Regions from separate parts of the Thalassolituus sp. UBA2009 genome, predicted to be linked through region 1. Evidence: predicted binding sites of a transcription regulator. Region 1 holds the regulator's gene; the other holds the start of a gene.

Region 1 (20,879 bases):
CCTGTGGCGCACTGAGCGTCCAAAAGTGACGCAGGAAGTTTCAGATGCCGCCAAGCTGGGGGATCGCTCGGAAAATGCGGAATACATCTATGGTAAACGCCGATTACGCCAGATCGACAGTCGCGTCCGTTTCCTGCTGAAGCGTTTGGAGATTCTGACGGTGGTCGATCGTCTGCCGGCTGATCCGCAGAAAGTCTTTTTTGGCGCCTGGCTGGAACTTGAAGACGATGATGCTGAAATCCATCGCTACCGTCTGGTGGGCGAGGATGAAATTGATCTCAAACGCGGCTATATCAGCGTTGATGCGCCGTTGGCGCGGGGATTACTGGGAAAACGTGTCGATGATGAAGTGACCGTACGCCTGCCGAAAGGAGAAGAAACGTTTTACATCCTCAGCGTGTCTTACCAGCGCCCTGAATGGGATGCCGGCGGCAGTAATCAGGCCGTTTTCTCCGCCTGATGTATCTGCCTTCTGAAACAGCATGAAAGCTGACCTCTGCTAGGCTTAATGGCAGGAGGATCATTATGATATCAGTACGCACGATCATGGCTTTGCTGTTGGCTTTTCTGACGTTGACAGTCTTGGCCACCGACGCTGGGATGCAGAACGAAGCAGCCGCCGAAGGCGAAACCTGGCCCTTTGCCGGCGTTTATAAAATGCCGGTCTGGATTGATCAGGTACAGCGGGTCTGCCCGTGGAAGTCTGACGCCGGAGAGGGGTACATCCGCGTTGTCCGTACTAATGTGAAAGGCCCGCATGGCATTTATCTGCAGTGGATACGTAAAGGCATTGCCGGCAGTGAAACTCAGGCGATCTCAACGGTGCGGGTAGAAGAGCTGGAAGGACAGTATCAGGTTCATCTGCAGATGCCACAGCCGCAACTGAGTCCTGATGCCTGTCACCTGACGGCAATGGCCGAATCCATTATTACCGACCGGCGTTATAAAATGGAGCTTGTTGTGAAGGGGCCGGGAGAATATCAGCTGCTGGTCACCAGTCTGTTGCAAGGCGGTCTGTGACCGCCTTTTTCTTTTGGCTGCGCCCGGTATCAGCTTCAGATCAGTCGATCTGAACCACATCCAGACGGGTAAACAGATGGCCTTTATCCTGCTTGTCCTGCAGGGTGACAAAATCAAACAACTGGGTATCGCCTAACTGTGACGGTGCCACATTACAGATGGCGGCAAAGATATTCTCACTGCGTCCCGGCTGCTCTTTGTCCCACTGTTCCAGCATCATCTTAATATTCTGACGTTGCAGGTTTTCCTGTGAGCCACACAGGTTGCACGGAATGATCGGGAAGCCCCGTGTCTGGGAAAATTTCTCGATGTCTTTTTCTTTGCAATAAGCCAGCGGACGGATCAGCACGTGTTTCTGATCATCGCTCAGCAGCTTGGGTGGCATAGCTTTGAGCTTGCCGCCATGGAACATATTGAGGAACAGGGTTTCGATGATGTCATCACGATGGTGACCAAGAGCGATTTTGTTGGCGCCAATACTCTCGGCAAAGCCATACAGGGTGCCGCGACGCAGGCGGGAGCACAGACTGCAGGTGGTTTTACCTTCCGGAATAATTTCTTTCACCACGCTGTAGGTGTCTTTTTCGACGATATGATACTCAATGCCGAGCTGATCCAGGTATTCCGGCAGTACATGCTCAGGAAATCCGGGTTGTTTCTGATCCATATTCACTGCCACGATATCAAAGTGAATCGGTGCGCTTTTCTGCAGACTCAGCAGAATGTCGAGCATGGTGTACGAATCTTTACCGCCGGACAGGCAAACCATGACCTTATCGCCGTCTTCGATCATGCGGTAGTCTTCGATGGCCTTGCCGACATTGCGGCGCAGGCGTTTCTGCAGTTTGTTGAACTCGAGTTGCTCTTTGCGCTCGGCAGCGGATTCGATCATAAAAACACCCTGAATAATTGCGCCCGCTTTATAACAGAATGCATCGGGTGAAGGAACCGCCTGCGCAGGTCAGGCAGTTAAAAAGGAACGTCGCTCAGAGCGTTTGAGAGGAAGTACGCCTGCTCAGGCGGCACGGTCGAGCAGGGCAGTGGCCGCACCGAGGCTGGCGCAGAACTCTTCAATACTGACGCCGCTGCGGGGATGGTAAAAACGCTTCCACAGACGTGCGAGCTGTTCTGCGGTTGCATCGGCGGGCAGAACAAAATCATCATTGCGGGCATAGATAAACCAGGCAATGGCGGTGGCATAAGACAGGTTGGTGGTCAGCTCGGCATGAGGGTGACTGAGAAAATCATGCTGGCTGGCAAGGCCGCGCACGGTGCTGGCCAGTTCCGGCTGTTGCGCCAGATAAGCGTCCCATACATGGCGGTGGGTCAGGCTGTGAATGCGGTAAATGCCGAGAGCCCGTTGACCGGCGGCTTTGAGGTGCGATCCAAGAGCCGATTCCTGAGCCGCAGTTGCCAGCAGCAGGGTGCTGGCCATCGGGTTACTAACCCCGATGCGTTGCAGGGTTGGCTGGATTACCCAGCGGGTCAGTTCATTTGCGCAGATGCCCATGATCACCTCCTTATACGTCATATCGGCTGAATGACGCTGTTTCTGCAATCTTAGATCAGATTATTTTATCTGCTGCGGTTTTATACCAATTGCCAATAGATAGCCTGGATACCGGCGCCAGAAAAATAACGTCTGTTCAGCCTTTATTCTGGTAAAAGCATTTCCCGTACCAGAGGGCGTTGCATGAGTGTTCATAAGCAGAAAACAGGCATAAGAGGGCAGGCATAAAAAAACCGGCCTCTGGCCGGTTTTTTTGCTTACGGGTGAGCGGCTTACTCTTGCGGGTGAGCGGCACACTCTTTTTCAGTATTCAGACCGGCCAGTTCATACAGCATATCGGGGTCCTGCAGAATCACTTCTTTCCCCTGGGTCTCGATCAGACCGTTTTTCTGGAAGCGGGTAAACACGCGGCTGATGGTTTCTACCGCGAGGCCCAGATAGTTACTGATATCCACCCGCGACATCGGCAGGCGGAAATGACTGGCCGAGAAACCACGACGGGAATAACGCTGGGAAATATCAATCAGGAAAGAGGCCACGCGTTCTTCGGCGTTTTTCTTGCTGAGCAGCAGCATCATGTTCTGATCATGACGGATTTCGGTGCCCATGGTACGCATCAGCTGCTTACGCAGATCCGGCAGGTCATCGGCCAGACTGTCGAGTTGCTGCAGCGGAATTTCACAGACGGTGGTGGTTTCCAGCGCTTTAGCGGTTAACGGATAGTTGCCGTTATCATAACCGGCCAGACCAACCAGCTCAGAGGCCAGATGAAAACCGGTAATCTGTTCTTCGCCGTTACTCGCCAGAGTGTAGGTTTTCAGGGCACCGGTGCGTACGGCAAATACGGATTGAAACGCTTCGCCCTGCTGGAACAGCAGCTGACCTTTCTGGATCGGACGGCCACGGCGGATGATATCGTCGAGGCGCTCCATATCGGAATCGTTCAGGGACAATGGCAGACACAACGCATTCAGTGAGCAGGTCTGGCAGTGTGGTTGAGTGCCCCGCAGTGGAGCAGGCGCAACATGTGTCGTTTTCATGACTGATTCCTGAGTGAAACCCCGGTGTCGGAGTAAGTAACAAGTGCAGCAGTTGCGGCTATGTTCGGCATTAGCGCGCGATCTGTCAAGAAAGTAACCAGACCGATGCTGCCGTCCACAAACCAAATCCGATCAGTAATCCCCCGGCAACCTGACGCACGCGGTTGTTGCTCAGAAACGGCGTCAGTACATTGGCCGCCAGTGTGCTGGCAAACAGGGCTGGCAGGGTACCCAGACCAAAGGCGAACATCGCGGCGGCTCCCAGCAAAGGCTGGCCATTTGCGGCAACCCAGCTCAGCGTGCTGTAAATCAGGCCGCAGGGCAACCAGCCCCAGAGCATGCCCAGCCACAGACGATCTATCGCACGCGGAGATTGCATAAAACGGCGGGTCAGAGGCTGCAGGTATTTCCAGATTCCCTGGCCCAGTTGCTCAATACGGGTCAGCATCAGTGACCAGCGGGCAATATAGAGCCCCATCAGTATCAGCATCAGCGCGGCCAGTGTCCGCAAGATCAGCATCAGCCACTGGTGCTGGCTCTGCAGCCACAGACCTGCGCTGGCGACTATCAGCCCGGCGATGCTGTAGCTCAGTATGCGCCCGGTGTTAAACAGCAGCGTCACCCGGACACGCTGAGTTCCGGCGCTGCTGCCAATAGCCGCAGCAATACCACCGCACATCACCAAACAGTGGCTGGAACCAAACAACCCCAGCAGAAAGGCGGTCAGCAGCGACAGGGGCTCAATCATGGCTTGTCAGAAGGGGTTTGATCACTGTCGTCCTGACGGCGATTTATCGGCTCATCGTCATCAAACAGAATGCGGTGGGCGGGGGATTCCATGTCTTCAAACTGGCCGCTCTTCACCGCCCAGAAAAAGATCAGCACGGCAATGCCGATCAGCAGTAAAGACAGCGGTACCAGGATGTAAATGATATCCATCGATCAAACCTCAGAGGAGTCAGGAGCCGGCAGGCGATTCAGGCGCAGGGCGTTGGTGACCACCAGTAACGAACTGAATGACATGCCAATCGCAGCGGCCCAGGGCGGAACAAAACCTGCCGCTGCCACCGGTAATGCGATGAGATTGTACAGCAAAGCCCAGCCGATGTTCTGAGCAATAATACGGCGTGTCTTGGTGGCACCATCCAGAGCGGTCAGTAAGGTTTCCAGACGACCGTTGGTAAGCATGGCATCGGCGTTGGTCTTAGCCAGATCGGTGGCTTCGTTAACGGCCAGAGCAATATCAGCACCGGCCAGTACCGGCACATCGTTAATGCCGTCGCCGACCATCATGACCCGCTCACCGGCCTGCTGCCAGGCGCGCACTGCGGCCAGTTTCTGTTCTGGCGAGACGCCGGTCTGCAGGTCGGTAATGGCCAGTGCATCCGCCACCACCTGACCGGATGCGCCGGGGTCGCCGGTCAGCAGAGACACGGCGATACCGCGTTGTTGAAGTCCGCTGACAATCGACGCGGCGTTGCGGCGCAGGCTGTCATTCAGGCGCACCCAGGCCAGCGGTTGCTGATCACTGGCGAGCAGCAGCCACTGGCCAGCGGCCTTGTTGTCGGGCTCCGTCAGGGGGGCAGCTGGCCAGGCATAATCGGCGCGGCCAAAGCGCAGAGTGTGCCCGTTCCACTGGCCGCTGATGCCCTGGCCGGCGGTTTGTTCTGTGTTCTCTACGGCAGCCGCTTTGATGGTGCGGAAGGCACGGGCAATCGGATGGGTTGAGTGTTTCTCAAGGCCGGCGATCAGGGTCAGCAGCTGAGCTTCATCCAGATCCGCCAGAGGTTCGACCTGCTCCAGGGTTAATTTGCCCTGGGTCAGGGTGCCGGTTTTATCGAACACCACACGGTTAATCTGTGGCAGAACTTCCAGCACATGGCCTTTGCTGATTAACAATCCGCGTTCGCGCAGTGCGGCCGTGGCGGCTGTCAGAGCCGTTGGCGTAGCCAGTGACAGGGCGCAGGGGCAGGTTACAACCAGCACGCTGAGGGCGATGAAAAAGGCGTGTTCATCGCCTTGCAGCCACCAGAAGGTAAAGACCGAGCTGGAGATGATCAGCACCGCCGCAACAAAGTGGCTGGCAATTTTGTCGGCCAGCAGCGCAGCGCGCGGTTTTTCCTGCTGGGCGCGGTCCATCAGACGCATGATGGTCGATAACTGCGCTTCGGCGCCGGTCGCGGTGACCTTCATCAGCAGCGGGCTTTCAACGTTAAACGTACCGCCGATCAGGCGATCACCGGCTTTCTTGCTGATCGGCAGGTATTCACCGGTCAGTGCGGCTTCATCAACCGAGCTGCGGCCTTCGATCACCACTCCGTCAGCGGGAATGGCATGGCCGGGTTTCAGGCGCAGCATGTCACCAATACGGATGTCTTCACTGGCAATAACCTGCTCAACACCGTCGTCACCAACCTTTAACGCAATATTGGGCAGCAGCGTCAGCAGATTATTACCGGCTTTCCCCATCCGGTGACGGGCGCGCATTTCGAGAAAACGGCCAAGCAGCAGGAAGAAAGTGAACATACAGACCGAGTCAAAATACACCTCGACGCCCTGATTCATGGTGCTCCAGATGCTCGAACAGAATGCCAGCACAATGGCCAGCGATACGGGCACATCCATGGTCAGATGGCGGGTGCGCAGATCACGCAGGGCGGCAGTAAAGAACGGCCGGGCGCTGAACAGCACCACCGGCAGGGTCATGACCATTGAGGCCAGGCGCATAAAAAATTCGTATTGCTCAGCCATGCCCACATACAGAGGCACCGCGAGCATCATCACCTGCATGGTGCCGATACCGGCAACCGCGAGACGGCGGATCGCCAGTTTACCCTCGCGATGGCGCTGCTCTTCCTGTTCAGTGGCAGAAAACGGCGAGGCTTTGTAGCCCAGGCGGTAAATCGCCTCGGCAATACTGGATACGGCAATCTGGTCGTACTGCCAGCGTACCACCAGGCGGTGGTTGGACAGGTTAAGTACAGCGTTTTTTACGCCCGGCAACTGGCTGATACGGTGCTCAATCAGCCAGGCACAGGCGGCACAGCTGATGCCGTCGATGATAAACGTGGCTTCCGCTTCGCCTTGCTGGTTGCCGCTCAGATGGGCGACAAAGCGCCGCTGCAGGGCTTCGCTGTCATACAGGGTGAGGGATTCGCGCGCCGAAAGATCGCTGTCTTCCAGTTCAGCCGGCGACAGTTCCGGCAGTTCGGTGCGGTGGCGGTAATAGTCTTTCAGGCCACTGGCGACGATGGTTTCGGCAATGGCTTTGCAGCCCGGGCAGCACATCGGCTGCCGTTGGCCATCAATCAGGGTTGACCAGCGCTCACCTTCGGTGGTGGCTTCACCACAGTGAAAACAGCGCTCTTGGGCTGAATGGGCATTCATTTGGCGTGTAAGTTAATAACCTTGTCAGCTTCAATCAGTTCGGTACCACGGATACGCCACTGCTGTTCGTGGCTGAGCAGCCAGATATGGCGGCGTTCCGGCAATACCAGTTCATTGACACCGGCATAGTGGCCATCGCCCAGGCGTTGCAGCAGCACGGTCAGGTCACGTTCCTGCAGGGTAGGGTGAATCAGTTGCAGTTGCAGGGTTGCAGGTTCTTCATCCAGATAGCCGTTCAGGGCCAGGTGGATTTCGTTTTCGCTGAACGTCAGATCGGCCTTGATCTGCAGGCGGGCAGCATGGGCATCGGCTTCGACGTTTTCGGTGTAGCTGACGCCGTCTTTGTAGTAGCTGTCGCTGACGAGGGAATCCTTGGATTCAAGGGCCAGTGTCAGCATCACAAAACCCCAGCAGATAGCCAATAGCGGAAGGCCCGCAACCAGCCACACCATGGGTTCTTTGTACCAGGGAGCGTGTTCTTTGGATTCGGTGTTCATAGACTTCTCAATCGGCATCGGGCGGGATAAAAAAAACCGCCCAAGTTTAACCACTTGGGCGGTCAGTCTCCAGTTTGGATTTGTCAGATTCGCTGACACGGGTCATGGTTTCGCGGAGGCGAATCTTTTCCTCAGATTAATTGCGTGGGGCAATAAAGCGGCTTTCTTCGCGTGCCACTTCTTCACCGGTATCGGCATCGGTGATGACGAATTCAATATCCACTTTACTGGCTGGCATATGCACTTCTTCCGGATCAATTTCGATGGTCAGAAGCACTTCTTTCAGCTCGTTCACACGCAGAAACTGAGTGGTTGGCGCATCCATCTTCATACCTTCCAGACCATCCAGGCTCAGAGTGTAGGTTTTTGGGCTTTGCGACATGTTGATCAGCTTCAGCGTATACGCATTGGTTACGGTGTCGTTGGCGGTCATCTGATAGAGCGCGCTGCGGTCACGTTCAATATCCAGCTTGAACGGTGTGCGGGTGCCGATGGCGTACATGAATGCGCCCATCATAATCAGCAGCAGTGCGGCATAACCGACCAGACGCGGACGGAAGAAGTGAGTCTTTTTACCTTCCAGCTCATTTTCGGTGGTGTAACGGATCAGACCCTTCGGCTTATCCAGTTTTTCCATAATGGAGTCACAGGCATCGATGCACAGAGCGCAGCCGATACACTGGTATTGCAGACCATCACGGATATCGATACCGGTCGGACATACCTGCACGCACAGGGAGCAGTCAACACAGTCACCAAGCTGGGTTGTGTCGCTTTCTTCCTTGGCTTTTTTGCTGCGTTTGCCACGTGGTTCACCACGGTTAACATCGTAGGAAACAGCCAGGGTATCCGGATCGTACATAACCGACTGGAAACGTGCATAAGGGCACATATAAATACAGACCTGCTCACGCATCCAGCCGGCATTGATGTAGGTGGCCGCGGTAAAAAACGCAATCCAGAATAAACCCCAGCCACCGATGTTCAGGGTGAAGAAATCCGGTACCAGTTCGCGGATCGGGGTGAAGTAACCGACGAAGGTTATGCCGGTCCAGATGGCGATAATCATCCACAAAGTATGCTTCAGGGCTTTTTTGCGGAATTTGCTCGCGCTCATCGGTTCTTTGTCGAGTTTCATGCGGGCGTTGCGGGTACCTTCGGTACGCTCTTCAATCCACATAAAAATAAATGACCAGGCCGACTGCGGGCAGGTGTAACCACACCAGATACGACCGGCAAGGTTAGTAATAGTGAACAGGCCAAAAGCGCAGATAATTAACAGCCACGACAGCAGCATAAAATCCTGCGGCCAGAAGGTAATACCAAAAATATGAAACTGGCGCGCCGGCAGATCGAACAGAATGGCCTGTCGGCCTTCCCAGTTAAGCCAGGCACTGCCGAAATAGCCGAGCATTAACGCCCACAGCGACCATGTACGTAATTTCTGGAAAAAACCCTCAATTTCACGAACGTAAATTTTCTTACGTTTTTCATACATGCTTTGGGTTTTTGGTGTGACATCTTTGACCGGAATATTACTCATAACGGCAAATCACCTTGGTTGGATGTGCATGACGGCGCTTTGCGAAACCAGAGACGGAGCAGGGCCCCACAGCGCTCTATATAACGCGGCAATTATATAGCTTGTTGCCTGTCGCTATAACGAAAAAAGCGGCTTTAAGCCGCTTTTTTCTGTTTTTATTGCCTTAGCTCAACCCCGGTTAGTTTTGCCTGACCGGGGTCTTGCTGCGCTTACTGCTGATGAGACAGCGAGTAAACGTAAGTGGTCAGCAGGTGGATCTTGGCTTCAGCGTTGTTGCCAAGAATTTCCAGATGCGCTGGCATTTTACCGTTACGACCATGCTTCAGAGTGAACTCAATCTGCTTGGAAGAACCGCCATATAACCAGATATCGTCAGTCAGGTTTGGTGCACCAACCAGCTGGCTGCCTTTACCATCTGCACCGTGACAAGCCATACACAGTTGCTGGAATTTAGGCGCTGCTTTTTCAGCGGCTTCTGCATCGTGCTTCAGGCCAGACAGGCTGCGAACGTAGTTCACCATGTCAGTGGTACCTTCTTCACCCAGTACTGCACCCCATGCAGGCATCGCGCCCTGACGACCGTAAGTCAGGGTGTGCTTGATGTTCTCAGGAGCGCCACCGTACAACCAATCGTTATCGGTCAGGTTAGGGAAGCCCTGAGCACCTTTGGCGGTAGAGCCGTGGCACACAGCACAGTTGCTCTTGAACAGGCGCTGGCCGGTTTGCAGGGCGTCTGCGTCTTTGACCAGTTCTTCAACCGGAGTAGCGGTGTACTTGGAGTACAGTGGTGCGATGTCAGCATCGAACTTCTGTACTTCAGCTTTCCACTGGTTGGTAGAAGACCAGGCAACCTGTTCGCCGTCGACTTCAACAGTCAGCAGGCCGTTAACGTTGCCCAGGCCGTACACGCCCAGATAGCCAAAACCAAACACGATGGTTGCCCAGAACATAAATACCCACCAGCGTGGCAGCGGGTTGTCCAGTTCCTGAATACCGTCGTAATCATGACCAGTAGTCTGGTCAGTTTCATCTTTACGCTGGCCGCGGCTGGTGTACATGATCAGTACGCCGCAACCAATCATGGATCCCAGTACGATGACCGCGACCCACACTTGCCAGAAAGTGCTTAACATATTTATTTACTCCGATCTTTATCGTCGTGCGCCGGCATTTCTTCGTTTTCGAGAAATGGAATCTGAGCGTCGTTGTCAAAACGCTTTTTACGGCTGGAGCCATAGGCCCACCAGAGTATGCCGAGAAAAGCTATCAGGGCGAAAACGCTGCCCAAACCGCGCACGTCGTTAATATCCATGGGATTTACCGTTTAGTGACTACAGTGCCCAGGTGCTGCAGATAAGCAACCAGAGCTTCGATTTCACGTTTGCCATCAACGGCCTCTTTGGCACCTTCGATGTCAGCATCGGTGTACGGTACGCCGACCATACGCAGAGCTTCCATTTTCTTCGGAGTCAGGCGGCCATCGACCTTATCTTCAAACAACCATGGATAAGACGGCATGATGGACTCAGGTACAACGTCACGTGGGTTGTACATGTGTGCACGGTGCCACTCATCAGAGTAACGGCCACCAACACGTGCCAGGTCAGGACCGGTACGCTTGGAACCCCACAGGAACGGGTGCTCGTATACCGATTCACCAGCAGTGGAGTATGGGCCGTAACGCTCGGTTTCTGCACGGAACGGACGAACCATCTGGGTGTGACATACGTGGCAACCTTCACGGATGTAGATGTCACGACCTTCCAGCTGCAGAGCAGTGTAAGGTTCCAGGCCTTCAACCGGCTTGTTGGTGTCGTTGTGCCAGAACAGTGGAACAATTTCCGCCATGCCGCCCCAGCTCAGTGCGATGACAATCATCACCACCATCAACGGCAGGCTTTTCTCAATATTGTCGTGCTTAATCATGTTTCAGTACTCCTTAAGCCTGTGCTGCGACTGCGTTGCCAGCTTCTTTCTTGGCCGCGCGAACAGTCATGAACACGTTGTAAGCCATGATCAGCATACCGGTCAGGAACAGTGCGCCACCCAGTACACGAACCACATAGCCGCCATGAGAGGCTTCTACGGATTCAACGAAGCTGTAGGTCAGGGTGCCGTCAGCGTTAACTGCACGCCACATCAGACCCTGCATGATGCCGTTTACCCACATCGCAGCGATGTACAGTACGGTACCAATGGTGGACAGCCAGAAGTGAACGTTGATCAGTTTGATGGAGTGCATGTCACCGGCTTTGCGGCCGAACATGATTGGGATCAGGTGGTACAGGGCACCGATAGATACCATGGCAACCCAGCCCAGAGCACCGGAGTGAACGTGACCAATGGTCCAGTCAGTGTTGTGAGACAGCGCGTTTACGGTCTTGATCGACATCATCGGGCCTTCGAAGGTAGACATACCGTAGAAAGACAGAGATACAACCAGGAAGCGCAGGATAGGGTCGTTACGCAGTTTGTGCCATGCACCAGACAGCGTCATCATACCGTTGATCATACCGCCCCAGCTTGGTGCCAGCAGGATCAGAGACATAACCATACCGGAAGTCTGAGCCCAGTCAGGCAGAGCAGAGTAGTGCAGGTGGTGAGCACCGGCCCATACGTAGATAGAGATCAGGGCCCAGAAGTGCACGATGGACAGACGGTAAGAGTAAACCGGACGGCCAGCCTGCTTAGGCACGAAGTAGTACATAATCCCCAGGAAGCCTGCAGTCAGGAAGAAACCTACCGCATTATGGCCCCACCACCACTGGATCATGGCGTCAATAGTACCGGCCCAGATGGAGTAAGATTTGGTCAGGGATACCGGTACGGCCAGGTTGTTACCCACGTACAGGATCGCAATCATGATCATGAAGGCTGCGAAGAACCAGTTGGCAACATAGATGTGGCTTTCTTTACGGATAGCCAGCGTGCCGAGGAAGTTCACAACATAAGAAACCCATACCAGAGTTACCAGAATATCGATTGGCCATTCCAGCTCAGCGTATTCCTTGGTAGAGGTCAGACCCATTGGCAGAGTAATAGCCGCTGCAACGATCACGGCATTCCAGCCCCAGAAGGTGAAGCTTGCCAGGGTGTCTGAGAACAGACGCGTACGGCAGGTGCGCTGCACAATGTAGTAAGAAGTTGCAAACAGTGCAGAACCACCGAAAGCAAAAATAACCGCATTGGTGTGCAGCGGACGTAAACGACCGAAAGACAGCCAAGGGGTATCAAAGTTCAGTGCAGGCCAAGCCAGCTGGGCAGCGATAAGTACACCGACCGCCATGCCAACAATGCCCCAAACTACGGTCATGATGGCAAATTGTCTTACCACCTTGTAGTTGTACTCGGGATGGTCAAATGCTGTGCTCATGATCAGATTCCATTTAACAGCGAGGATTGAGGGTTAAAAAAATCGGCGCAATTATGGTGTTTGATGCTGTTATTTGCAATCAAACACCGGAAAAACACCAGATTTTACAGCAGGTTATCCTGCTTTTATGGAGCTTATGAACAGCTAACTGAGAACGTCTCTCACCATCGTGCTGATGGTTTGCTCCAGCAAACAGCCCACACTCTCTGCCGCTACAGAATAGCTGTAAGTTATCCTGATAACGGTTGAGCAAATCATAAGGAAGTGGCAACCGTGAATCTTGATATAGCGCAAGAAGCACTGGGGACGGGAAATACAATTGCAAGTCATGCGACAATTTTCCCTGAAGGCCATGTCTGAACGGAATTTAAATGAACAAAAAATACACAGAAAATGGTAATTCGCGTGATCCGTTATTTATTTTCGCCCATGGCGCCGGTGCCGGCAGTGACAGCGAATTTATGCAACGGATGGCAGAATTGATTGCCGCGCAGGAAATCTATGTCGTGCGTTTTGATTTTCCTTATATGGAACAGCGTGCCATTGACGGTAAACGCCGCCCGCCACAGCGTATGCCGGCACTGCTGGACGATTACCGCGCATTAATCCGCCAGTTGGATCGTCCTTGTATCATTGGCGGAAAATCCATGGGCGGGCGGGTTGCTTCTTTATTAATACAGGAAGCAGAAAAAAATGCCGGCACCGATATCCGCGGTTGCGCCTGTCTGGGGTATCCGTTTCATCCGCCGGGTAAACCTGAGTCGCTGCGCACAGATCATCTGCAACAGTTGCAGCAACCTCTGCTGATTGTGCAGGGCACGCGTGACGCATTGGGCGATAAAGAAGAAGTGGACGGCTATGCCCTTGATGCTGCACTGCAGTTGTTGTGGCTGGAAGACGGCGACCATGACTTAAAACCGCGTAAAAAATCCGGCTATAGCCATGAACAGCATATGCAGCACGCTGCGGCAGCGGTGGCGGCCTTTGTTCGTTCCCGGGTGCAATAACCGGCCAGACAACACAAATGAGATTTAATTTCTTATCTAAATAAAAACTATTCGTAAATGTGTTTTGTTCTTGTTAGCATGCCGGCGTTTTTGATGGGCTTGTCAGAAAAGCCTGATTTATGACCAGCATGTTTTAACAGGGGATAGCACAATGATCAGACCGACTCTCTGGCGCCAGGCCGTTTTGCCAGCCGCGATTGCCTTGGCCGGTTTTTCTGCGCAAGCGGAACAGGCAGAAAAAAATCCGGTAGACCTCAGCAAAATGGTGGTATCAGCCGCTGGTTTTGAGCAGAAGGTCGTTGAAGCACCGGCCAGTATTTCTGTGATTACTCAGGAAGATCTGCGCTCCCGTCCTTATATGACTCTGCTGGATGCCGTGCGCGAACTGGAAGGTGTGGATATTGGTGAAACCCGCGATAAAACCGGCCAGGGTTCGGTCAGTATCCGTGGCATGGGAGCGGATTACACTCTGCTGCTGATCGATGGCCGCCGCCAGAACAACCACGGCGATATTTACCCGAATAATTTCGGCGGTAATCAGTTCAACCATGTTCCGCCACTGGATGCGATTGAACGTATCGAAGTTATCCGTGGCCCGGCTTCAACCCTCTACGGTGCCGATGCGCTGGGTGGCGTGATTAACATCATCACCAAAAAAGTCACTGACGAGTGGGCGGGTTCTGTCACGATCGGGCGCTCATTTCAGGAGCAGGACGAATACGGTAATGACACCACTGCCGATTTCAGTCTGATGGGTCCGGCGATCAAAGATGTACTGGGTATTGAGCTGCGCGGCAGTCTGTACCAGCGTGACGCCTCCGAACCTGAATATGAGGATGTCACCGATCCTGCCGGCGTCAGCCGTAAGCGTACCCTGGGCTTTGGTTCCGGCGGCAAAACCACCGATAACACCAACACCAATCTGGGCTTTGGCGTGAACTGGAAACCGGCCGCCAATCAGACCCTGACGCTGGATATCGATCAGTCAAAACAGACCTACGACAACAAACCGCTGGCGGATGGCACCTTCCCGCTGGGCACGGTCGACAGCATTGACACCATCTGGCGTGCGCGCGGTGGTCAGGTGCAGCCACGGGTCGGTTACGCCAAAGATCAGGAATTTACCCGTGATCAGTGGGCCATTGCCCATGAAGGCGAATGGTCATTCGGCAGCAGCTGGGTGTCGCTGCAGCATATCGCCACCTCTAATGAAGGGCGCACGGTGCCTTTCTCGGTCGCTGAGCGTGAACTGCTTCAACAGATCTACGACGGCACCGGCGCTTATACCGGCCTGAGCGTCGATGAGCGCAAAACCATCGCGGCTGAGACTTTCCTGCCGCGTCCGAAACGCACCATGGAAAGCAGCCAGTACACCCTGGATGCCAAGGTGGATATGCCAGTCAACGATTTCTATGGCCATCACCAGGTCGTGGTTGGCGGTCAGGTGATTGTCGCAGAACTGAAAGACGGTGTGTTTGGTCTGGAAGGGGGCGATGCCGGCAGCGAAACCTCCGACTTCACCATGTACTCGCTGTTTGCTGAAGATAACTGGTCGATGCTGAATGATTTCACCCTGACCACCGGTGTGCGTTACGACAACCACGATGTCTTCGGCAGTAATGTCAGCCCGCGCCTGTACGGTGTATACAATCTTGATCTGAGCTGGACCGTCAAAGGTGGCGTATCGACCGGTTATAAAACCCCGAAAACCACCGACTTGTTTAACGGCATCACCGGTTTTGGCGGGCAGGGCACCAGTCCGTTTGCCGGTAACCCGGATCTGGAGCCGGAGAAAAGCGTCAACAGCGAGCTGGCGCTCTACTGGGAAGCGACCGAAGGTGGCCATAACTTCAATATCACCGCCTTCCATAACAAGTTCAAAGATAAGATCGCCAGCGGCGACCGGGTACCAACCTGTGCCAGCACGAACGGCGCCAAGCCGTGTGTGAATCTGGGTGAGTACGAAACGCTGAACTACACCACCTACAGCCAGAAAATCAATATCGACGAAGCGCTGGTGCGTGGCGCTGAAGTAGCGGCCCGCTGGCAAATGAGTGAAGCGCTGTCATTGCGTGCCAACTACACCTACACCGACAGCAAACAGCTGTCCGGTAATGAACAAGGCCAGCCGCTGACCAACAGTGCCAAGCACATGTCGAACCTGACGCTGGGCTGGGACATCAGCGACAAAGCCAACGTTTATCTGACCAGCGAAACCCGCTCGTCACGCTTCCGTGATGTGGATGAAGACGGCAACGCGCTGTACTTCAAAAACTACAACGTACTGCACCTCGGTGCGTCGTATGAAATCAGCACCAACCTGAGCGTTAACGGTCGTATCAACAACCTGCTGGACGAAGACTTCACCACTTATCAGACCCGTTTTCAGGATGGGGTTGAGGGTGATGCCGCCGACGGTGATTACGATGACGACGGTGAAATCACCTACATCGACGATTACAACAACAAAGACAAACGCCGCAACCTGTGGCTGGGCGTGAACTACCGCTTCTGATGCTATTACCGCCACCGCCTGCGTAAGCATACGGCCCCATTCGGGGCCGTATGCTTGTGTCGTTTTTGTTTCGCTGGCTTCTGGCTGCTTCTGCCGGGAGGTAAGAAATATTATTGAGTGATAAGTGAATAGAAATGTAAATTCGCTAATGCTAATTGTTCGTATTTGCGGCTTTCCTGCTAGAATGCTGCCCATCTAACGCCGTCTGAGCCCTGCCTGTGATGTATCCCGGATGATCCGATCTTTATCTGCCCGCCTGCCGGTATCGGGCATCGTTTTTGGCAGCCTGCGCCAGTGGCACTGGATCAGCTCCGCCCTCTGTCTGGTGGGCATGATTCTGTTTGCCTTTACCGGCATCACGTTAAACCACGCGGCGGACATCAAGGCGGAACCGGTGACGGTAACGCTGGAAACCGAGCTGTCTGCCACCTTGCTGAAAACCCTGTCCGGGCGCAGTGCCGGGCCATTACCGCTGGCGCTGCGCCAATGGCTGCTGCAGGAACACGGCATCAGCGTGCCTGCGGCGGACGCCGAATGGCAGGGCAATGAAGTGTATCTGGGCATGCCCAGACCCGGCGGTGATGCCTGGTTGAGCATTGAAACCGACAGCGGAGTGCTGCTTTACGAGCGCACCGAACGCGGCTGGATTTCGTACCTGAACGACCTGCATAAAGGCCGCAATACCGGCCCTCTGTGGTCATGGTTTATCGATATTTTTTCGCTGCTGTGTCTGATTTTCTCACTCAGCGGTTTATGGCTGCTGGTGCGTTACGCCCGCCAGCGCCCATCCACCTGGCCGTTGGTGGCACTGGGCGTGGTTATCCCGCTGCTGATCATTATTTTGAGCGTGCATTAAAGGAATGAATATGAAGAACCCGATACCGCGTTCGCTGCTGCCGGCGTTGCTGCTGGCCGCAACACAATGCGTGACTGTGCAATCGGCAAGCGCCGCCGAGCTGAGCCTCGCGGTCGAAATACCGCAACTGAACGTCGCTGAATATCACAAACCCTATGTTGCCATCTGGATTGAAAACAACAGCACCAGAGCCGTCACTAATCTGGCCGTTTGGTACGACGCAGAAATGCGCAATAACGAAGGCGAAAAATGGCTGAAAGATATGCGCCAGTGGTGGCGTCGCAGCGGCCGCACACTGCAGATGCCGGTGGATGGTGTTACCGGCGCGACCAAAGGGCCGGGTCAGCATCATCTGCAATTCCACTTCGGCAGCGCGCCTCTGCATGAACTGGCCGAAGGTGATTACACCCTGCGGATAGAAGCCGCGCGTGAAGTGGGCGGGCGCGAAGTGGTCGATATTCCGTTCAGCTGGCCGCCAACCAAAGCCGCTACTTTCACCGCCAGCGGCAGCACCGAACTGGGTGCTGTGGCTGTAAGCATTAAACCCTGAACAGGACACCAACATGTTGAATAAAACCCCATTCAAACCATTCTTTGTCGCCGCGTTGGTGTTGGGCAGTGTGGCCGTACAGGCACACCGCGCCTGGATCGTACCGCAGGAAACCGTACTGTCCGGCGAAAACCGCTGGGTCAGCTTTGATGCCGCGGTTTCCAACGACATCTTCCTGGCCAACTACAACCCCGGCCGCTTCGCTGGCGTGCAGGTGCTCAACCCCGACGGCAGCGCCGGTCAGGTTGAAAACCTGCACACCGGCAAATACCGCAGCGTGTTTGATCTGCCGTTAACACAGGAAGGCACCTATCGCCTGTTTATCGCCTCATCCGGTCTGCGTGCCTTGTGGGAAGAAGACGGGCAGCGCCGCATGTATCCGGGCCGTGGTGAGCAATACAGCGCCGAAGGTTTTGCCAAAGCTGTCCCGGAAAACGCCGACAAATTAGTGGTATCGCAGGCGTCCCGCCGTATGGAAACCTTTGTCACCCTGGGCGCGCCATCCCGCAACGCACTGGCAGCCAGCGGGCAGGGACTGGAGCTGGTGGCCGTCACGCATCCGAACGATTTGTTTGCCAGCGAAGAGGCCAGCTTCCGTTTTCTGATCGACGGTGAAGCCGCGCAGGGTGCCGACGTTACCCTGATCCGCGAAGGCACCCGCTACCGCAATGCGCAGGAAGCAATCACCCTGAAAACCAACAGCAAAGGTGAAATCACCGTACGCTGGAACGGCGCCGGACGTTACTTTCTGGAAGCCGAATACAAAGACAATAAAGCGCAAAAACCCGCCACCGAACGCAGCGGCAGCTATGTGGCCGTGCTTGAGGTTCTGCCGGACTGATCATGATCTCTCTGCAACCCTGGGGGCAGGCCAGCCTGCTGATACTTGGCTGGTGCCTGCTCGCCCTCTGGTGTTTTCGCGCTTCCCTGCGGCAGCGCTGGCACAACCGCCGCGCTGCTCATTCTGATTTGCCTGCAACCCTTGTTGCCTATGCCAGCGAAGGCGGCACGGCAGCCGCACTGGCCGGGGATTTAGCGCAGCAGTTAGAGCAGGGTGGTGAGGCAGTTAGCCTGCTGCCTCTTAACCAGCTGAGCCGGCAGCAACTGGCTGTCAGCCGTCGCTTACTGATCATTGCCAGCACCTGTGGCGATGGTGAAGCGCCGGCCAACGGCCAGCATTTTATCCGCCGTCTGCAGCACAGTCAGCGGCAGGGCCAGCATGTTGTGCAGGATGTACGCTACGCCGTGCTGGCTCTGGGCGACGACGACTACCCACAGTTCTGCGCTTTTGGTCTGCAGCTGCACAAACAGCTGCAACAGGGCGGTGCGCAACCCATGTTTGCGCCACTGTGCGTTAACCGTCTTGAGCGCCGGTCTATTGAGCAATGGCAGCAGCAACTGGCAGAGCAGGGATTCTCGGTGGCTGATACTGCGCAAGGCTGTGATAGCGCCAAAGAAGAACTGACGCTGGAGCAACGGCTGTGGTTAAACCCCGGCAGTCCGGGAGCTGCTTTGTATGAACTGCATCTGAGTAAGCCGCAACACAGCCACTGGCAGGCCGGAGATATTGCCCGCTTATGGCTGGCCGGCCGTTACCGTGACTACAGCATTGCCAGCCTGCCAGAAGAGAATCATCTGCGCCTGCTGGTGCGTGAACAGCACCACGATAACGGCGAACCCGGACTGGGCTCCGGCTGGTTGTGCCAGCAATGGCAGCCCGGCAGCACAAGCCTGTTCAGCGTGCGCAGTAACCCTGCTTTTCATGCGCCGCCAACGGCTGTGCCACTGATACTGATCGGCAATGGCACCGGCCTGGCCGGACTGCGTGCCCACCTCAAACAGCGCAGCCTGCAAAACTCACAAGCCCCTTGCTGGTTGCTGTTTGGTGAACGCAGCCCGGAACATGACCGCATCTGGCAGCAGGAACTCGACCACTGGTATCAGAGCGGCGTACTTACTGAGCTCGACCGCTGTTACTCACGCGCCTCCGGCGCTGCAGAACTGCCCGCGCTGTGCGGACGAAGCCACCGCGGCTATGTGCAACATGCGCTGCAACGTGAACAAAAACGCCTGCGGCAATGGCTGAAACAAGACGCGGCGATTTATATCTGCGGCAGTCGTGATGGCATGGCCAGCGATATCGATCAGCTGCTGCAACAATGGCTCGGCAAACGTGCAACCGAGCGCCTGCAACAGCAGGGGCGTTACCGTAAAGACGTCTATTGATAAAGACTAAAACCAGCAAATGCAGGTGCGGTCGGATAAATATTCGTAGGAGCGGGCCATGCCCGCGATCATGCATATGCCGCGATTCGGGCAAAATCCGCAATAAAATCCCGGCCTGTGATTCACATCCAGATTGCATCCCAGAATGGATACTCCCCAACTCTGCGTACCAATCCTGCACGCAGAGGATTTGCCACAACGTATCGAGCCAGTGGCAGAATATCGTCTTCACAGCGCACAGCATGGTCATGAAATGCCGGTGCCCAGACACGCCGCTTACAACCGGCTTGCCTTACTGCCCGTGCCGAAGATGATTTCATCGCTCCTACCAGTCGGGACAGCCCGGCATCATCACCTGGCTGTAGTAACCAATGAACATGATCCGGCATTAATACCCAGGTCATTACCCGGGATTTTTTCAACAATGATGGCTGCAGAAATGCCTGAATAGCAGCTCTTGCATAACGCCATTCAGAAAAAATACGTTCCCGATCAAACGTACTGGTGGTGATCAGATACACACGACCTGTCTCGGAAAAACGTCCGATACGCAGTTGTTTATGGCCTGTGAATGGATGGAATTGCGGCATACCACACTCCTTGTGGCTGAGCTTAAACAACCTACCTATAACATAACCTCTGGCGTAATTCGCGGGCATGGCCCGCTCCTACGAATATGCTCCGATTAACCAAAGAATAATCGACGCATATACCGATATACCCCGCAGGAGCGGGCCATGCCCGCGAAATGAAACACCGCTCATATCTGAAAATGTCGCCTTTCCCGTAGGAGCGGGCCGTGCCCGCGAAATAAAACGCCGCGCATATCTGAAATGTCGTCTTTCCCGCAGGAGCGGGCCTTGCCCGCGAAATTACTGCAGCGGGAACGGCATTTTTGCAGTGATAACTAACATCACGACTGAAAGTCGTTCCCACAGGTGTTATTCCACAAAGGTTATTCGCCGCGTCATCTCACTCACTTCATTCCCCAAAAAATTCTCGCTTTCGCAGAGTGCGGCTTTTAAAACAACAATGCCTAAAACAACAATGCCCGCCCTGAAAACAGGGCGGGCATTGCTGGTTACTCTCTGTGTCACTGCTGGCTGTCAGGCCGGGCATGTCAGAACAAAAACAGATCGTTCATCACACCGTCAGCAGGGTAATTTTCTCTTCATCTACCAGAATCGGTTTAATTGCCGCCAGCAGAGCCGCACGCTGCTCGGTATGCTTCCACATATCCCACGCCTGTTCGCTCTGCCAGGTAGTAATAATCACCCGGTGGGCACTGTTTTTCATATCGATATAGTTAACACCGGAGGTATAGCCCGGTGCTTCAACCATCGTGCGCAGCATGG
Region 2 (6,965 bases), on a different contig from region 1:
ACGATGGTGGTACCCGGCAGGAATTTACCCGCCAGAATATCCTGCGCCAGCGGGTTTTCGATCCAGCGCTGAATCGCACGCTTTAAAGGCCGTGCGCCAAACACCGGGTCGTAACCCACATCCACCAGCTTGCTGATGGCCGCGTCGCTCATCTCAAACGCCAGATCGCGTTCTTTCAAGCGGCCGCGCAACAGATCCAGCTGAATATCCGCAATGCCTCGGATCTGATCTTTCAGCAGCGGATGGAACACCACCGCCTCGTCAATCCGGTTAATAAATTCCGGACGGAAGTGGCTGCCGACAATATCCATCACCGCATCGCGCATTTCCTCGTACGGCTTATCGGCAAACATGGTCTGGATCACATCCGAGCCCAGGTTCGAGGTCATCACCAGTACGGTGTTTTTAAAGTCGACCCGGCGTCCCTGACCATCGGTCAGCTGACCATCATCCAGCACCTGCAGCAGAATGTTGAACACATCCGGATGCGCCTTTTCCACTTCATCGAGCAAAATCACCGAATACGGTTTACGCCGCACGGCCTCGGTCAGCAGGCCACCCTCTTCGTAACCAACATAACCCGGAGGCGCACCGATTAAGCGGGCCACGGAGTGTTTCTCCATATATTCCGACATATCGATACGCACCATGGCGTCTCTGCTGTCGAACAGGAAGGTCGCCAGCGCCTTACAGAGTTCGGTTTTACCGACACCGGTTGGCCCTAAGAACAGGAATGAACCATTCGGCCGGTTCGGGTCAGACAACCCGGCACGGGAACGGCGCACCGCGTTCGATACTGCAGCAATGGCCTGATCCTGCCCGACTACCGAATCGTGCAGTACCTCCTCCATACGCAGCAGTTTTTCACGCTCGCCTTCCAGCATCTTGCTGACCGGCACACCGGTCCATTTTGATACCACTTCGGCAATTTCGTCTTCGGTCACTTTATTGCGCAACAGGGTAAATTCCTGCTTACCGGAGGTTTCTGCCTCGGCGGCTGTTGCCAGCTGCTTTTCCAGCTCCGGAATACGGCCGTACTGCAGTTCTGACATACGCTGCAGATCGCCGGCACGACGCGCCGCTTCCATCTCGATCCTGGCCTGTTCCAGCTGTTCTTTCGACTTGCTGGCACCTTCAAGCAGGGCTTTTTCTTTCTTCCACACCTCTTCCAGCTCGACGTAGGCACGTCCGGCTTTATTGATCTCTTCGTTGAGATCGCTCAGACGTTTTTTCGCCGCTTCGTCTTTTTCTTTACGCAGTGCTTCACGCTCGATTTTCAGCTGAATCAGGCGTCGTTCAAGCTTGTCCATTTCCTGTGGTTTGGAGTCGATTTCCATACGGATAACCGATGCCGCCTCATCCACCAGGTCGATGGCTTTATCCGGCAGACGACGATCCGGAATATAACGCTGCGACAGCTTGGCCGCGGCTATAATCGCGCTGTCGGTAATCTGCACACCGTGGTGTACTTCGTAGCGCTCTTTTAAACCGCGCAGAATCGCAATGGAGTCTTCCACGCTCGGCTCATCAACAATCACTTTCTGGAAACGACGTTCCAGTGCCGCGTCTTTTTCAATAAATTCACGGTATTCATCTAACGTGGTCGCGCCCACGCAGTGCAGCTCACCACGGGCCAGCGCCGGTTTCAGCATATTGCCGGCATCCATTGCGCCATCGCCCTTACCGGCGCCGACCATGGTATGCAATTCATCGACAAACAGAATGATGCTGCCTTCGGCCTTGGTGACGTCTTTTAAAACGGCTTTTAAGCGCTCTTCAAATTCACCACGGTATTTGGCACCGGCCACCAGAGAGCCCATATCCAGCGACAGGATGCGCTTATGCTTCAGGTTTTCCGGCACTTCACCATTGACGATACGCTGCGCCAGACCTTCCACCACTGCGGTTTTACCCACGCCCGGAGGTCCGATCAATACCGGATTGTTTTTGGTACGGCGCTGCAGCACCTGAATGGTACGGCGGATTTCATCATCACGGCCGATCACCGGATCCAGCTTGCCCGCTTCGGCACGCTCGGTCAGGTCGATGCAGTATTTATCCAGCGACTGACGGTTATCTTCTGCATTGGCGTCCTGCACACTTTCACCGCCACGCAGTTCGTTAATGGCTTTATTAACGCCGTCTTTATTCAGACCAGCCGCGGCCAGTGCCTTACCTGTGCTGTTTTTATCGTCCAGCGCCACCAGCAGAAAAACTTCGCTCGACACATACTGGTCACCGCGTTTCTGCGCTTCTTTATCCGCCAGGTTGAGCAGACGGCCCAGCTCCGGCGCCAGCTGAATATTGCCGTCCGGACTGCTGACTTTGGGCTGCTCGTCCAGCAACGCCCGCAGGGCACGGCCAAGCTCAACGACATTGGCACCACAACGGCGCACCACATCTTTAACCGAGCTGCTTGGCTGTTCGAGCAATGCCAGCAGTAAGTGGACGGTATCAATCTGATTATGATCCTGCCCCAGCGCCAGACTCTGGCTCTCGGCCAGAGCGTTCTGCAGACTGGTGGTCAACCGATCCATACGCATATTCCAATCTCCTAAATAGACGCTCAGGGCAGACCCGAGCAGAGTTGATTCATTACCGCTTAGATGCGACCAGATTAATTTTTTTCAACACCTTCAAGATTAAATTTAGTAAAACTAATAGAAATTCATCTTGATGCAGCGCATGCAAGCGGTCAATCGCACACAAATCCCACCGCCGCCGCACGATTGCGTATAATCGCCGCCTTAGCCGTCACCTTCCTCTATATAGTGACGCAGCGCTTCTTTTAAAGTCCGGGATACACACCAGCCATGACAGCCCCTGCAATGACCGACGCCCTGCGCCGCGGTGCTTTATTCCTGCTGCTGGGTGAAGCCCTGCTGGCATTAATGGGCGCGCTGGTCAAAGACCTGTCGGACGTGCTGTCGACCGAGCAGATTGTGTTCTTCCGTAATATCGCCGGTCTGATCGTACTTGCCCCTTTATTGCTGCGCACCGGCTTAAGTGAACTGAAAACCCGGGTCTGGCACTGGCATTTGTTGCGCGGTCTGGTCGGTGTCAGTGCCATGTACTGTTACTTCTGGGCGCTGGCTCATCTGCCGCTCACCGAAGCCTTTCTGGTGAAGCTTTCGGCGCCGCTGTTTATGCCATTACTGGCACTCTGGTGGCTGAAAGAACCCGCCGGGCGCCACAGCTGGCTGGCATTACTGATCGGCTTTGCCGGGGTCAGTGTCATCCTGCAGCCTGGCGCTGAACACCCGGCCATGCTGAGTAATGGCGACAGCTACAACACAGCGCTGCTGATCGGTTTGCTCGGTGCTTTTCTGGCCGCACTGGCCAAGGTGACCATCCGCCGCATGTCGGCTACCGAATCCAGCCAGCGTATTGTGTTTTATTTTGGCCTGACCGCCGCACTGGTTTCAGCCCCCGGCGCCCTGCTCAACTGGCAGCCGGTTCCTGACAGTACCTGGCTGTGGCTGCTGGCGCTTGGCGTGGTCGCTACCAGCGGCCAGCTGGCGCTGACCCGCGCCTACCGCATCGCGCCTACCGGCAAGGTCGGTGTTTACGTTTACAGTGCGGTTATTTATGGCGCCCTGATGGGCTGGTGGTTCTGGGGAGAGATTCCGCCGTGGACGACCTGGGCCGGGGCAATTCTGATCGTGCTCGCCGGGTTGCTGAATCTGTATGCGCCGAAAAGCAGTGCTAAAAGCTGACTAAGTTGAGAGCCGGTATCGCCTGACTATGCGCCAAAGCAACACTGGCCGCTGATTTCTGCCGTGGTATGACGCTAAGCGGAGAATTCCCGGCACAGGTATAAGGCGCCATTCTCTTAGATATAAGTCTAATTTATGATCAAAACAGGCTTATTATTTCCTCAGAATTAAATATACTGGCCATTCTGATGAATTGCCTAGAATGAATCATTAATTATGTCCCGTATCGACTCATTGCAAACCTTTGTCTCCGTTGTTCGCTCGCGCAACTTTACCTCAGCGGCCGATTCACTGGGCGTCACTCCATCGGCCGTGAGCAAGCAGATCAGCGGTCTGGAAGAACGCCTTGGCGTACGCCTGCTGAACCGTACCACCCGTTCCGTCAGCCCGACCGAAGCGGGGCAGATGTTCTACCAGCACTGTGAGAATATTCTTGAGTCGATCACCGAAGCCGAAAAGCTGGTTACCGACTTTGACGTCACGCCACGTGGCCGTCTGCGTATCACCGCAATGTCGAACTTCGGCCGTCGCGAACTGGCGCGTATGTTTACCGACTTTGCGCAGAAATATCCGGATATCAGCTTCGACTTGCATATTTCCGACCGCCCGCTCGACATTGTGAAAGAAGGCTACGACTTCGCCCTGCGCCTGGGTTCACTGGAAGATTCCCGCCTGATTGCCAAGCCGGTGGCCGAGCAAAATATCGTGATCTGCGCATCAAAAGAGTATCTGGAGCGCTGGGGCACACCGGAAAAACTGGAAGACCTCAACAACCACCGCATTCTGATTGTTGCCAACGCCGAATACGCCCGCATTAACTGGCTGCGTCAGTTTGAGAAAGACCATGGCTTCAGCTTGTCCAGTGTTGAACGTAAGCTGGCAGTGAATGATATCGATCTGGTATACGAAGCCTGCCTGGCGGGTATGGGTATCACCGCCCTGCCGACCTATATTGCCGAGCGTCACCTCGAAAGTGGCGAGCTGGTACGCCTGTTTCCGGAAGTGGATATTCCGGTACGAAGTATTAAGGTTGTTTTCCCGCAGAACCGCTATCTGGCGAACAAGAGCCGTGCTTTCCTCGACTTTATTACCGCCTACTTTGACGATCCGAGTCAGAGCAACTGAGCACTGCTGTAAGCACATAAAAAAACGGGCCTTATCAGAGGCCCGTTTTTTTATGCAGTGAATGCCGCCAGATTATTCCTGAGGCAGCAGCTGGGGCGCGCAGCGCTCGTAAAAAACCCGCGGTACCTGAGCGATCTTACGCTCGTCATAATCAAAAAAGACGATACCGGTTTTGGCTTTCACCACCTGTTTGTCCTGAGCCTGATTTTCGACCCGGTAAATAAAGTCGCAACCGTATTTATTGAAGTCGGTCACACCGACATGGAAGGTCAGAATATCGCCAACAAAGGATTCTGCGGTAAAGCACACCACCAGATCCGACACCATTAACCCCAGGCCGCCAATATTAAATTCACCAAAACCATGTTCGCGTAAAAAGCGCAGCCGGGCTTCGTGTAACAAAGACACCATGCGGTCATTACCCACATGATTGCCGTAATTAATTTCCGTTACCCGCACATCCAGCGTTGTACTGAAGGTAAATTCATCGGGTAATTCGAGTTGTACTCTGGCCAAAACAGCCTCCTGATCGTCTGTTTTGCTGCCAATGCAGCAAAATCCGGGGAATTATTCTGGCAACTGCGATTCCAATGCGGTCTACTATACCGCAGCAGCCGGGGTGTTCAGATGAGCCATGCGTCTTACGCCAGCTCTCTGTGCTTTACACCAATGGCACCCAAACGGATGTTCGGCCCGCCTGAGAAACAGGCAAAAACAAAGGCCAGACACCGTAACGGTACGTGCGTACAGGCTTTACCCTGACAAAGCGCCGGCATGATAACGGCGCCCGGCGCACAGTACAAACAGATAACAACAAGGAAATCTGGCAACGACTATGCTTTCCATTTGCTTCCGCACATTGAAAATTGCGCTGACCCTTACAGCGCTGCTCACGGCCCAGCTGAGCCAGGCCACCATCCCGGAAATTGCCCCCGGCACCGCCTTCAAACCCCTTGAGCCGACCCGTGATCACGCCATGATCACCCAGCAGATCATGAACAACCTGCTGCGCGGCCATTACGAGCATCAGCGTCTGGATGACAAACTGTCATCACGGGTGCTCGATATCCTGCTCGACGATATCGACAGCACCCGCAGCTATCTGCTGGCTGCTGACGTCAAAGAATTTGAGCAATACCGTTACAGTCTGGACGAAGCCCTGAACCGCGGTGATATGCGCCCGGCCTTCATCATCTTTAACCGCTTTCAGCAGCGCGTGTCTGAGCGCCTGTCGTTTCTGCTCAACGAACTGCACAGCAAAGCCGCCGACTACCACTTCGATACTGACGAGCGGCTCGATCTCGATCGCGAAAAAGCGCCGTGGGCGACCACCAGCGCCGAACTCGACGACCTGTGGCGCAAGCGTCTGAAAAACTCCATCCTCAATCTGAAAATGGCCGGCAAAGAAAAAGACGCCATTATTGAGTTATTGAGCAAGCGCTATCAGAACCAGCTCAACCGTGTCCATCAGTCACAATCTGAAGACGCGTATCAGACCTTTATGAATGCCGTTACCCGCGCCTTCGATCCGCACACCCAGTACTTCTCGCCGCGCAACACCGAGAACTTCAATATCAATATGAGCCTGTCCTTACAGGGCATTGGCGCCGTGCTGCAAACCGAAGACGAGCACACCAAGGTGGTACGTCTGGTGCCGGCCGGCCCGGCCGCCAAAGCCGGTAACCTGCAGCCTGCCGATAAGATCATCGGCGTTGGTCAGGCCGAAGGCGATATCGTTGATGTGATCGGCTGGCGTCTGGATGAAGTGGTCGAGCTGATCCGTGGTCCGAAAAGCACCACCGTGCGGCTGGAAATTCTGCCGGCGAACTCATCCGGCACCGACAGCAAAATCATTTCCATCGTGCGTGATGAGGTCAAACTGGAAGAGCAATCCGCCCAGAAAGACGTTATCGAGGTTAAAGATGGCGACGTAACCCATAAAATCGGTGTGATCGATATTCCGACCTTCTATATCGACTTTCAGGGTCGTATGGAAAACAAGCCGGACTATAAGAGCACGACCCGTGACGTCACCGTGCTGATTAACGAACTGAAAGAAGAAGGCATCGATGGCTTGATCATTGACCTGCGCAATAACGGCGGCGGTTCGCTGGAAGAAGCCAT

Evidence for each region. Region 1 encodes FNR, which switches genes on or off when oxygen is low (the NO sensors DNR and NnrR bind a similar motif). Its sites were predicted from a motif close to TTGATNTANATCAA; they were not measured.
Region 2: a site for FNR is predicted at 2,674-2,687, ahead of clpB (ATP-dependent chaperone ClpB). Genes of this name have one in related genera too.

What each region holds. Positions count from the first base shown of each region.
Region 1 is NZ_DDCJ01000141.1:33,125-54,003, forward strand. It holds gene greB (transcription elongation factor GreB) at 1-460, shown strand, start outside; gene B3P58_RS16890 (hypothetical protein) at 526-1,020, shown strand; gene ttcA (tRNA 2-thiocytidine(32) synthetase TtcA) at 1,061-1,912, opposite strand; gene B3P58_RS16900 (hypothetical protein) at 2,036-2,530, opposite strand; gene fnr (fumarate/nitrate reduction transcriptional regulator Fnr) at 2,803-3,570, opposite strand; gene B3P58_RS16910 (sulfite exporter TauE/SafE family protein) at 3,656-4,318, opposite strand; gene ccoS (cbb3-type cytochrome oxidase assembly protein CcoS) at 4,315-4,509, opposite strand; gene B3P58_RS16920 (heavy metal translocating P-type ATPase) at 4,513-6,957, opposite strand; gene B3P58_RS16925 (FixH family protein) at 6,954-7,454, opposite strand; gene ccoG (cytochrome c oxidase accessory protein CcoG) at 7,591-8,997, opposite strand; gene ccoP (cytochrome-c oxidase, cbb3-type subunit III) at 9,207-10,130, opposite strand; gene B3P58_RS16940 (cbb3-type cytochrome oxidase subunit 3) at 10,133-10,309, opposite strand; gene ccoO (cytochrome-c oxidase, cbb3-type subunit II) at 10,315-10,920, opposite strand; gene ccoN (cytochrome-c oxidase, cbb3-type subunit I) at 10,937-12,370, opposite strand; gene B3P58_RS16955 (alpha/beta fold hydrolase) at 12,742-13,377, shown strand; gene B3P58_RS16960 (TonB-dependent receptor domain-containing protein) at 13,529-15,892, shown strand; gene B3P58_RS16965 (PepSY-associated TM helix domain-containing protein) at 16,125-16,748, shown strand; gene B3P58_RS16970 (DUF2271 domain-containing protein) at 16,759-17,298, shown strand; gene B3P58_RS16975 (DUF4198 domain-containing protein) at 17,312-18,139, shown strand; gene B3P58_RS16980 (NADPH cytochrome P450 oxidoreductase family protein) at 18,142-19,524, shown strand; gene B3P58_RS16985 (REP-associated tyrosine transposase) at 19,647-20,114, opposite strand; gene B3P58_RS16990 (antibiotic biosynthesis monooxygenase family protein) at 20,668-20,879, opposite strand, start outside.
Region 2 is NZ_DDCJ01000153.1:22,027-28,991, forward strand. It holds gene clpB (ATP-dependent chaperone ClpB) at 1-2,543, opposite strand, end outside; gene B3P58_RS19090 (DMT family transporter) at 2,814-3,716, shown strand; gene B3P58_RS19095 (LysR family transcriptional regulator) at 3,933-4,841, shown strand; gene B3P58_RS19100 (acyl-CoA thioesterase) at 4,914-5,357, opposite strand; gene B3P58_RS19105 (carboxy terminal-processing peptidase) at 5,677-6,965, shown strand, end outside.